One region of the Dickeya fangzhongdai genome, then DNA from elsewhere that is predicted to be linked to it. Evidence: predicted binding sites of a transcription regulator. Region 1 holds the regulator's gene; the other holds the start of a gene.
The links. Region 1 encodes PurR, which represses purine synthesis genes. Its sites were predicted from a motif close to CANGCAAACGTTTGCNTG; they were not measured.
Positions count from the first base shown of each region.

Region 2: cvpA (colicin V production protein) is a predicted target of PurR. The motif match lies at 3,606-3,623, and genes of this name have one in related genera.

Region 1 is NZ_CP025003.1:2,971,991-2,977,815, reverse strand. It holds gene CVE23_RS13300 (riboflavin synthase) at 1-278, shown strand, start outside; gene cfa (cyclopropane fatty acyl phospholipid synthase) at 373-1,524, opposite strand; gene purR (HTH-type transcriptional repressor PurR) at 1,946-2,971, opposite strand; gene cydH (cytochrome bd-I oxidase subunit CydH) at 3,358-3,447, shown strand; gene CVE23_RS13280 (C40 family peptidase) at 3,572-4,543, opposite strand; gene CVE23_RS13275 (Grx4 family monothiol glutaredoxin) at 4,875-5,225, shown strand; gene rnt (ribonuclease T) at 5,336-5,825, opposite strand, start outside.
Region 2 is NZ_CP025003.1:3,354,965-3,360,789, forward strand. It holds gene CVE23_RS14850 (lysine/arginine/ornithine ABC transporter substrate-binding protein) at 1-398, opposite strand, end outside; gene CVE23_RS14855 (UbiX family flavin prenyltransferase) at 786-1,355, opposite strand; gene purF (amidophosphoribosyltransferase) at 1,496-3,013, opposite strand; gene cvpA (colicin V production protein) at 3,044-3,535, opposite strand; gene dedD (cell division protein DedD) at 4,017-4,883, opposite strand; gene folC (bifunctional tetrahydrofolate synthase/dihydrofolate synthase) at 4,873-5,825, opposite strand, start outside.

The DNA of each region.
Region 1 (5,825 bases):
ATGAATCGCAGATGAAATATGTGCTGCACAAAGGATTTATCGGCATTGACGGTATCAGCCTGACGGTAGGGGAAGTGACCCGCAGCCGTTTCTGCGTGCATCTGATTCCGGAAACGCTCCAGCGCACGACGCTGGGTCAGAAACGACTGGGCGACCGCATCAATATCGAAATCGACCCGCAAACCCAGGCCATCATCGACACGGTCGAACGCGTCCTGGCTCGTCAGGCGCAGCAGCAACAGGAGCAGGCCGCGGCGCAGGCGGAGCAGGGCGAATAAGCCATTCCTTCCCTGACGCTTTCTCCCCTATGAAAACCGGCAGCCTGGCTGCCGGTTTTTTGCTATTTAGGTACGATTCGCCGGATGGCGGTGATTATCTGGGGACTCGCAAGCCGCCTTCCACGCCGTCCACGCTGAACAACACCTGCCAGAGTTGAATGTTGCGGGCGCGGAATGAACCCGCGAAGCTGTTGAGATAATAGGTGAACATGCGCTGGAAACGTTCGGAGTAACGCTCGGACAATGCTGGCCAGTGCTGCTGGAAGCGGTGATACCAGGCCATCAACGTGCTGTCGTAGTCAGCACCGAAGTTATGCCAGTCTTCCATCACCAGATACGGCTCGCTGGTTACGGCGATTTGCTCTATCGACGGCAGGCTGCCGTTGGGGAAGATGTACTTGCTGGTCCACTTATCTCCCGTTGGCGTGGGGGTGTGAGTGCCGATCGTGTGCAGCAGGAACAGCCCATCAGGTTTAAGATTGCGCTTTACTATCTGGAAGTAGGTATCGTAGTTCTTGGCACCGACATGCTCGAACATGCCGACGGAAACGATACGGTCAAACTGCCGGTTCAGGTCGCGGTAGTCCTGCAGCAGGATGTTCACGTCCAGATCATGGCAGCGCTGTTGCGCCAGTTTCTGTTGCTCGCGGGAGATGGTCACGCCGGTGACGGAAACGCCGTAGTGACGCGCGGCGAATTCTGCCAGCCCGCCCCAGCCGCAGCCGATATCCAGCAGGGTCATGCCGCGGCGCAGCTGCAGTTTTTCGCAGATCAAGCGCAGCTTGTCCTGCTGTGCCTGCTCCAGGGTTTCGGCCTGTTTCCAGTAGCCACAGGAGTACTGCATATAAGGGTCAAGCATCAGGGTGAAAAGATCATTACCGAGGTCGTAATGCTCCTTGCCCACGATCCAGGCCCGACGGCGGGACTGCAGGTTGGTCAGCCGCGCCATCAGGATCCGCAGCGTATCGCGCCAGCGGTGAGGGAGCTGGTTTTCCAACCCGGCGCGCAGCACGCGGTGGAAAAACATGTCCAGCCGCTCACACTCCCACCAGCCATCCATATAACTTTCGCCCAATCCCAACGAGCCTTCGCGCAGCACGCGCTTATACATGTCGGGATTTTTTACCTGAATATCAAACGGGCGTGAACCGTTAATGACGATGTCGGCGGCCGACAGCATTTCATTAACAATCTGGAACCAGGATAGGTTAGGGGTACCCAGTTCCTCCACATAAGATGAACTCATAACTTCTCCCTACCTTGCCGGAAAAATGCCTTTGCAAGGAAAAACATTAGACAAATGTACCCACGGAGGGCATTCGGTGGACCCAATCCATCGTCTACCCCTGAACGTCTCAGAGGAAAATAAGAGAAAAGCCGGTACGAAAGGCGTCTATCCCTGGCCGTAACAAAAAGGTGCAGCGGTCAACAGGCAGGATAGAAAAAGTAAGGCGATGCATGAGGCCAAAAGCATCGTCTGATCATGATTATTGTCGTCAACGACAGTGACAAGTGTATGACTGCTTTAACCCGACGACAAGATTCATTGGGTTAAAGCAGCACGTTAAGTCATGAGCTCAACAGCGATAGCATGCGCCGGCACCATGTGTGGTGCGGCCTGCCGCTTGATTGAATAGCCAGACAGAGATAACGGAATCGTCTGAATTTTAACGACGGTAATCGAGGAACGGGCCGTCGGCGACGGAGCGGCGTTCGATCAGCGTCGGATGCACTTCAATGGTCTGGGCTTCCTCGCGTTTGCTGGTAATGCGGTCGAGCAACATCGAGAAGGCCGCCTGTCCCAGTCGCTCCTTGGGCTGGTGGATGGTGGTCAGCGCCGGGGTAAAATACCGGGAGTGACGAACATTGTCATAACCGATCACCGAAATATCCTGCGGTACGCGCAGCCCCAGTTCGTCGGCGGCGCAAATGGCGCCCATCGCCATGATATCGCCGCCGCAGAACACCGCGGTCGGACGCTGTTTCTGGGCCAGAATCTGGTGCATCGCCTTGTAGCCGGATTCCGGCTCGAAGTCGCCCTGAACCACCCATTCTTCCCGTAGCGGAATGTCGGCCTCTTTCAGCGCTTTCAGGAAACCCAGATAACGCCCACTGCCGGTATTGCGCCCGAGAGAACCGGGAATGGCGCCGATGTCGCGGTGGCCGCGCTCAATCAGGTAACGTCCGGCCATGTAGCCGCCGGCAAACGCGTTATCGATAATGGTATCGGTAAAATCGCTGTGGGCTTCGCCCCAGTCCATCACCACCATCGGGATATGGCGGTAATCCGCCAGCATCGATAGCAGTTCCGGCGGGTACTCGGCGCACATCACCAGCAGGCCGTCGACCCGTTTTTGCGCCAGCATGGACAGGTAGGCGCGCTGTTTGTCCTGATTATTATGGGAGTTGCACAGGATCAGCGTATAGCCTCTGGCGTAGCAGCTGTTTTCCACCGCCTCGATGATTTCGGCGAAATAGGGCGCCTCGCTGGATGTCGCCAGCAGGCCGATGGATTTGGTGTGGTTGACTTTCAGGCTGCGGGCCACCGCACTCGGCGAATAATGCAATTCATCGATGGCCGCACGCACCGCAGCCTTGGTCTCTTCGGCGACGAAACGTGTTTTATTGATCACGTGTGATACGGTTGTGGTCGAAACGCCCGCGCGTTTTGCCACATCTTTGATCGTTGCCATCTAAAGTGACTCCTGAACTCATCTGTTACAGTAGCTTGTCTGTTACAGCAGTAAATATGTTGTTAATCGTTTGCCTGCGTGAATTCTTCTCCTGCCAGACAACAAGGCAACATTTCAGGAGGAGACATGCCGAGGTGTGTAGCTTGAAGGGAGGGCTGACGCTTCGACCAACGCAGTGTATACAGTAAACTGCGGATTTTGGCCGATTTAGAGCAAAAGTGGAAGAGGCAATTCGTTTTATCTCTGTGACGCAGAAACCGGTTTTTTGACGCTCGCCGGGTGATAATAGACCTATGCTTTATAATGTTTCCCCCGTCTGCCGGATAGGGGATTGATTCAGACATGACAGGATGACGGCGATCATCAGTCACATACAGGAGAATACTATGGATACCAACTTGAAAATGTCGCTGTTCACCACTGTGGCTTCACTGGCGATGATCATCATCTTTAGTCTGAGCGCGGTATTGAACTGACGGCGTGGCGCTAGCGGCGCCTGGAACGTCAGCGGCGCATCGTTGCCGTTAAAGACAGGAAAACAAAAAAGGGGCGTGATGCCCCTTTTGTCGTATTGAGAACGGCCATTCCAGCGGAAGTTGTTTAGCGAATGGTTTTCGGCGTGACCACGCGACGGGCGCCGACGTAGTGATCCTGCCAGTAGTCCTCGCTCAGTTTGCTGATTTTAATGTCAGAGCCGGAACGCGGCGACTGAATGAAACGACCATTGCCGAGGTAGACGCCGACATGGTCGGCGGCGCCGCGGTTGGTTATCCGAAAGAACACCAGGTCGCCGCTTTCCAGCTCGCTTTTCTTGATAGGCGCGGCGTCACGTAAGTGGTACATCTCATTGGCGGTTCGCGGAATCGGGATTTTCACCACATCTTTATACGCGTAATACACCAGTCCGCTGCAATCGAAACCGGAGTAGGGGGTCGCGCCGCCCCAGTGGTAGGGCTTGCCGATTTGGCTCATCAGCTTGTTCATGGCGGTCAGTTTGGCATGCTGGTAGCGCTTTTGGTGAGCGGCGCTGATGGTCAGAGCGGCTTTATCCTGCCGGCCTTTTTTACTCTTGCCGTGTGGTGATGCGCTGGCGCTTTCTTCTCCGACGACGGCAGACTTGCTTTTTTTGCTTGCCGTTTTAGCAATCACGGTTTCGTGCGCCTTATGACTGCTTTTCGCCGGTGCCGGGGTGTCTTTTTTCGCGGTTTTGCCGGCGGGCGCTTTAGCCTGAACGCTTTTTTCCCGCTTCTGCGGCTTGCTGGTTGTGTGGGCTGCGGCCGCAGTGGTCACCGGTTTTTTATCATTGTGCGGTTTGACGTTTTTATCGTGAGCGGCGGTCGTTTTGGCAGGCGCGGTTTTGGTGGTTTTTTCCGGTTTTTTGTCATGAGTGGGCGCCGCACCCTTTTTGGTATTTTTGGCAACCTTGCTTTTTTTGGATTCCTCAATAGCTTTATTCGCCGTTTCTACGCCGGTTTTGCGCGGTAATACCGCAGCGCTATGTGGATTAGCCTGTGCCAGGTTTAAAAACAGATTACTGAAAAATAATACGAAAAGCGTAATAAATAAACGCATGATAATTCTGACCGAATGTTGTCCTCAATCGTTCAATCTTTACAGTATTCCCGAAAATGACCTGATAAAAAAGTGGGGAATAAGGCATTGTTACTACAAAATAGTGAGAAAACGTTAACAACGGAGCTCGCTGCTTAATTATCAGTCGATTCGGCGTTGTTTTGTGCTGGCGCGCGACCAGTCAGACAAAACCCTACAAAAGATAGCGTTTTTTTGTGGCCGTCGCTATCGTTAGAATACAAAACAACAGAAGCGGCACGGCACGGTATGCCGCGAGTCACATGAACAGCCGTTGATGGGCTGGTCATCACGCCCTTGAGGAAGCAATAGAATGACGACAACGACACTTGAAAAGATTCAGCGTCAGATCGCTGAAAACCCGATTCTGCTGTATATGAAAGGTTCTCCCAAACTGCCGAGCTGTGGTTTTTCTGCCCAGGCGGTACAGGCGTTGTCGGCGTGCGGCGAGCGTTTTGCCTATGTGGATATTCTGCAGAACCCGGATATCCGCGCTGAATTGCCCAAATACGCTAACTGGCCGACGTTCCCGCAGCTGTGGGTGGATGGTGAATTGGTTGGCGGCTGCGACATCGTGATTGAGATGTATCAGCGCGGCGAATTGCAGCAACTGATTAAGGAAACCGCCGACAAGTACCGATCCCAGCAGGCGGATCAGCAGTAATCCCCTTCTGTATCAGGCAGCCCGGCGCTGCCTGATGTCGTTTTACTCGTTACGATTATGGTGCTTTGATCGCGCAAGGTGTTTGCACGGACACACGCGTCCGCGCAGCCTTACTCTTCACTGCCGACAGCCAACGACGCTTCGGTATCGGTTCCCGATGCTAGCGGCCAGCCGCCCATACGCTTCCAGCGATTGACCAGTTCACAAAACAGTTGCGCTGTCCGTTCGGTGTCATAGAGCGCCGAGTGCGCCTGGCTGGCGTCGAATGGGATCTCCGCCGCAATGCAGGCTTTAGCCAGCACCGTCTGCCCCAGCACCAGCCCGCTGAGCGCGGCGGTGTCAAAGGTGGCGAAAGGGTGGAATGGGTTGCGCTTCAGGCCGCAGCGTTCTGCCGCCGCCATCAGAAAGCTGTGATCGAAGGTCGCGTTATGAGCCACGATGATGCCGCGATTACAGTTCTGATCTTTGATTCCCTTACGCACGGCCTTGAAGATTTCATGCAGCGCTTCATATTCGCTCACCGCGCCACGCAATGGGTTGGCAGGGTCGATGCCGTTGAAGGCCAGCGCTTCGGGCCGCAGGATAGCGCCTTCAAACGGT
Region 2 (5,825 bases), 380 kb from region 1:
TTACCTTTCAGCGCCTCCAGCGTCGGCAGAATCGGCGAGCCCTTTTTGGCGATCAGACGGGCATTGGCTGCGTACAGTTTGTCCGTAAAGGCGATTTCCTGCTGGCGTTTCTCGGTGATGGACAGGGAGGAAATGATGGCGTCGATCTTTTTCGCTTTCAGCGACGGGATCAGCGCGTCGAAATCACTCTCGACGAAAGTACAGTTTGCCTGAATGCGTTTGCACAATTCTTTTGCCAGATCGATATCAAACCCGACCAGTTGACCACTGGCGTCCTTGGATTCAAACGGCGCATAAGTGGGGTCGGTGCCAATCTTGATATTTTTCGGAACCTCGGCGAGGGCACTGCCTGCTGCGAATACCAGCGCAAGGGGCAAAAGTTTCAACATTTTTTTCATTGCGTTACCCTTATTTTATGATTGTGTATGCCTAAGTGATTCGTGAAATCTGACCGCGAAATTGTTGTGATGAATGCGTTTGCCGTGTGCGTTAATCCGCACGTTGTTTGTCAAAACATAGCAAATTTTATGCCATAAAGAATATGCAATTCTGCATAAAATCAGGCGTGGTGATCATGATAGCCGCATCAATATAATCAATGAATTATGTCAACTCATGCTATCGGGATAACGACCAGGACGCGAGTGATTCGCATTAAATGCACGATATTGGTGCATATCGATGCACCATAAAAAACATCACGCCACAAAAAAGTGCAAACCTTCACTCCGACACCGGCCGGCCCGGTGACGCGATGACATGGCTTATTATTGCAAATGAGGCGGTTACGCACCCTGCCAGCGCGTAAACAGATCCTGGGGCAGCGCAATGTCAAACTGATCAATCACCCGGTTGACGGTCTGATCGACGATATCCTGCACAGTTTGTGGGCGGTGATAAAACGCGGGCACCGGCGGCATGATCACCGCGCCCATTTCGGCGGCGGCATTCATCAGGCGCAAATGACCGAGGTGGAGCGGCGTTTCCCGCACGCACAGCACCAGCGGGCGACGCTCTTTCAGCACCACGTCCGCCGCGCGGGTCAGCAGGCTGTCGGTATAGCTATGGGTAATGCCGGATAACGTCTTGATGGAACAGGGAAGAATCGCCATACCTGCCGTTTTGAACGAGCCTGACGAGATGCTGGCGGCGATATCGCGGGAATCGTGCACCACATCGGCCAGCGACTGCACATCGCGCACGGTCAGATCGGTTTCCAGCGACAGCGTTTGCCGGGCCGCCGGGCTCATCACCAGGTGAGTTTCAATCCCGGCGATCGGCTGCAGTACCTGCAACAACCGCACCCCATATATCACGCCGCTGGCGCCGGAAATACCGACAATCAGTCGCTTCATTCTCACCTCTCAGACCCACCGCAACAGAGACGGTAAAACATGTGCGCTGACTTTGCCGCATCACCAGAGGATTGGCAAGAATAACAGCGACAAAAAAGGGAGCCTGCGCTCCCTTTTTAACCACGATTAGCGATCGATCATCACCCTTCGTTGTGCAGTTCCAAATCTTCGACTTCATTCTGACTGCGCATCGCCTTGGCGTCGTCGTTACGCAGTGCTTCCAGATAGTCCAGATAGTCCTGATCCACGTCTTTGGTGACATAGACGCCGTTGAACACTGAGCATTCAAACTGAACGATTTCCGGGTTGTCTTCACGCACCGCTTCGATCAGGTCATTCAGATCCTGGAAAATCAGCGCATCGGCGCCGATGATCTTACGAATCTCTTCCACTTCACGACCGTGAGCGATCAGTTCGTTGACGCTCGGCATATCAATGCCGTACACGTTCGGGAAACGGATCTCCGGCGCAGCGGAGGCCAGATAAACCCGACGCGCGCCGGCTTCACGCGCCATCTCCACGATCTGCTGAGAAGTGGTGCCGCGCACGATGGAGTCATCCACCAGCAACACGTTCTTGCCGCGGAATTCCGCCCGATTGGCATTCAGCTTGCGACGTACTGATTTAATGCGGGTTTGCTGGCCCGGCATGATAAAGGTACGGCCGACGTAGCGGTTCTTCACAAAGCCCTGACGGTACGGCTTGTTGATGATGCGGGCGATTTCCAGCGCGATATCGCAGGACGTTTCCGGAATCGGAATCACCACGTCAATATCCAGCTCTTCCCACTGGCGGGCAATCTTTTCGCCCAGCTTCTGGCCCATACGCACGCGGGCGCTGTAGACCGAAATCTTGTCGATGAAGGAATCGGGACGGGCAAAATAGACATATTCGAACAGGCACGGGTGGCTTTTCGGGTTTTCCGCGCATTGACGGGTGAACAGCTGGCCGTTCTCGGTAATGTATACCGCTTCGCCCGGCGCCACATCGCGCAGAAATTCAAAGCCCAGCGTATCCAGCGCCACGCTTTCCGACGCCACCATGTACTCGTTGCGGCCATCCTGCAGCTCGCGCTTGCCGATAACCAACGGACGAATGCCGTTCGGATCGCGGAAAGCCACCATACCGTGACCGATGATCATGCCGATGCAGGCATAAGCGCCGCGAATCTGCTGATGCACCGCCGCCACGGCGGCAAAAATGTTGTCCGCTTCCAGCGGATAATGCTGGAAACGATCCAGCTCTTTGGCAAACACGTTCAGCAGGATTTCAGAATCCGAGGTGGTATTGACGTGACGGCGCCCTTCTTCAAACAGCTTTTTACGCAGTTCATGGGCGTTGGTCAGGTTACCGTTGTGGGCCAGCGTAATCCCGAACGGGGAATTGACGTAAAACGGCTGGGCCTCTGAGGCACTGGAGCTGCCTGCGGTGGGATAGCGCACGTGGCCGATCCCCATGTTGCCCTGCAACCGTTGCATGTGCCGGGCTTCAAACACATCTTTCACCAGGCCATTGGCTTTGCGCAGGCGAAAGTAGTTGGCATCATTAATGGTGACGATGCCCGCGGCATCCTGCCCACGGTGCTGTAACACCGTTAACGCGTCATAAATCGACTGGTTGACCGGTGTAAAACCGGCGATACCGACAATACCGCACATGTGGTCTTTTCCTCATCAGCGCTACCGCGGCTAGATGTGCCGCGGCAAGAAACTCGACGTGCTTTGCAGGTAGTCAAAAAACCACCTGATGATATAACTGAATTGCGGGATTAAATGGGACTGCTTCCAGTCGGCACTCTGTGAAAAACCGGTGAAGGTATCCAGAAAGAACAGCAGCGCGGAAACGATCAACACACCGCGCAATGCACCGAAGCAAATGCCCAGTACCCGGTCAGTGCCTGACAGTCCGGTGCGTTCAACCAGCGAACCGATCACATAATTAACGATAGCGCCCACAATCAACGTCGCAATAAACAGAATGGCAATGGCGATACCGTTGCGCACCAGCTCATCATTAAACCGCGTGAAATAGACCGCGAGATAGGCATAGTAGTGGCTGGCGATAAAGAACGCCGCCCCCCAGGTCACCAGTGACAGCGCTTCACGTACAAACCCCCGGATGAGACTGACCAGAGCCGAGAATCCGATAATACCGATAATGACGTAATCAACCCAAACCATGAACTATCCTAATAATGAACGATGACAATCGCAGCGCCGGTCATCCTGTTCGCGGCGCATTCTAACAGAAAAAGAAAACGTTTGCGTAGCGTATTTCCCGCCGATTTTTTCGATAGGCGAAGAAATAAAAAAAACCTCTCGCCGCCATACGGATAGCGCCCCTGTCCGTCGCGCGCCGCCGATAGCGGTTCAGTGCTCCGCCACAAAACTTCAGTGCTCCGCGCACAAAATAAAGGGGCAAGGTCGCCTCGCTCCCCTACCCCTGCTTGTATATACCCGTCATACTTCAAGTTGCAGATGCGTTGGCTGCTCTCGCTCACCCCAGTCACTTACTGATGTAAGCTCCTGGGGATTCACTCTGTTGCCGCGTTACAAGGCTCTTATGAGCCTTGCCCTAAAGGTCCAACGCGTTGCGTTGTTCAACACGTGAACGTGTTGTCCTGCAACTCGAATTATTTTGGGTATAGGCTGATTAGCCGCCTTAGCGCGCGCTGTACGACCGGACTTGCCCGCTCAGCCCACTAAGCTGCTGCAACTCGCCCAGCGCCGACTGCAATTTCTGCTTCGAGGCATCCGGCCCGACGTAGATACGGGTTATCTGCCCCGCCACTGGCGCCGACGGCACGGTATAGGCCCGATAACCGGACAGACGCAGCTTGGCGACAATCTCATTGACCTTATCGGCATTCTTCAGCGCGCCCAATTGCACCACAAAGGCCTGACCGGCTGGCGTCTGCTCCTGAGGCGTCGGCTTGCTTTCCGGCGCTTTGTTTTCCGTTTTGGCTTCCGCCGCGCGGGTGTCGGCCGGTTTTTCAGCCGGCTTACTTTCGGCCTGCTTACTTCCGGCCAGCTTACTTTCAGCCGCCTTGCTCTCCGTCGCTTTCGCCTCGGGCTTCGGCCGGCTTTCCGGTTTGGTTTCCGGTTTTTTGGCTTCAGGCTTCGCCGGCTGCGCCTTCATCGCTGGCGGCGCCACTTGCTGAACCGGCGCACGTGGTTCTGTCACCACCGGCGCCGGCGTTGCGGCCGGGCGGGAAGACGACGGCTGGGACGCGCCATGACGGGCGGAGGATTGCGCGGAATCCGGCTCTTCAGCCGTTTCCGCAGCGGACGCATTCTTACTCTGCATCGCCGCCTCGGCCCCTTCAGGCGGCTGGGCCGGCAGCGACTGATTTATCGGCGGCATCGACTCCGCTTCCAGCGTATCGCCCGGTTTGGGAACCAACGGGATAGCGGCGAAGTCATCTTCATAATGCTTTTTCTTACCATCCAGCAGGCCGGGGAGCACGATCACCCCCAGCGCCACCAGCACAACAGTTCCTACCAGGCGATTCTGAAATTTACTCGCCATGCGTTCCGCTCCCGTCCAGCGCTTCCATCACATGCGCGACAGTATGGAAAGAACCACAAACAATCACTACATCATCTTCGCCGGCGTCCTGCATCGCCTGCCGCCAGGCCGTCGCCACATCCGGGAATGACGTACAGTGATCCAGATGCGTGGCCAGCAGCCCGGCATCGGCGCCGCGCGGCCCCTCCAGCGGAGCGCAATACCACACATCCACCTGCGGCTTAAGATGCGCCAGCGTGCCGGGGATGTCTTTATCCGCCAGCATGCCAATCACCGCCCGAACCCGGCCGGCGCGCGGTAAATCAGCCAGTCGCGCGGCCAGGTAGGCCGCAGCATGAGGATTATGCGCGACATCCAGAATCAACAACGGCTTTTCGCTCACAATCTGGAAACGTCCCGGCAATTGCGCCTGACGCAGCCCCTGACGGATGGCGTCGACAGTCAGAACAATGTCGGAGGCTTGCAGCGCCGCCAGGGCGGTCGCCGCATTCGCCAGCGGCACGGTAGGAATGGGTAATCCATCATAATGAACATCGCCGCTCTGCCAGCGCCAGCCGCCGTCCTGCAGTGAAAACTGCCAGTCAGACCCACGCCGAAACAGCTGCGCGCCTTTTTCCTGCGCTACGGCGGCAATCGATGCCGGCATATCCGGTTCGCCCACCACGGCCGGTCGGTTCCCGCGGAAAATGCCCGCCTTTTCACGGCCGATGCTTTCCCGGTCGTTACCCAGCCAGTCGGTGTGATCCAGCGCGATGCTGGTAACGACCGCGACATCGGCATCCACGATATTGGTGGCGTCCAGACGGCCGCCCAGCCCGACTTCCAGAATCACCACATCCAGTTGCGCCTGCTTGAACAACCACAGCGCCGCCAGCGTGCCGAACTCAAAATAGGTCAGCGAAGTGCCGTTGCGACCGGCCTCGATCGCGGCAAATGCCTCGG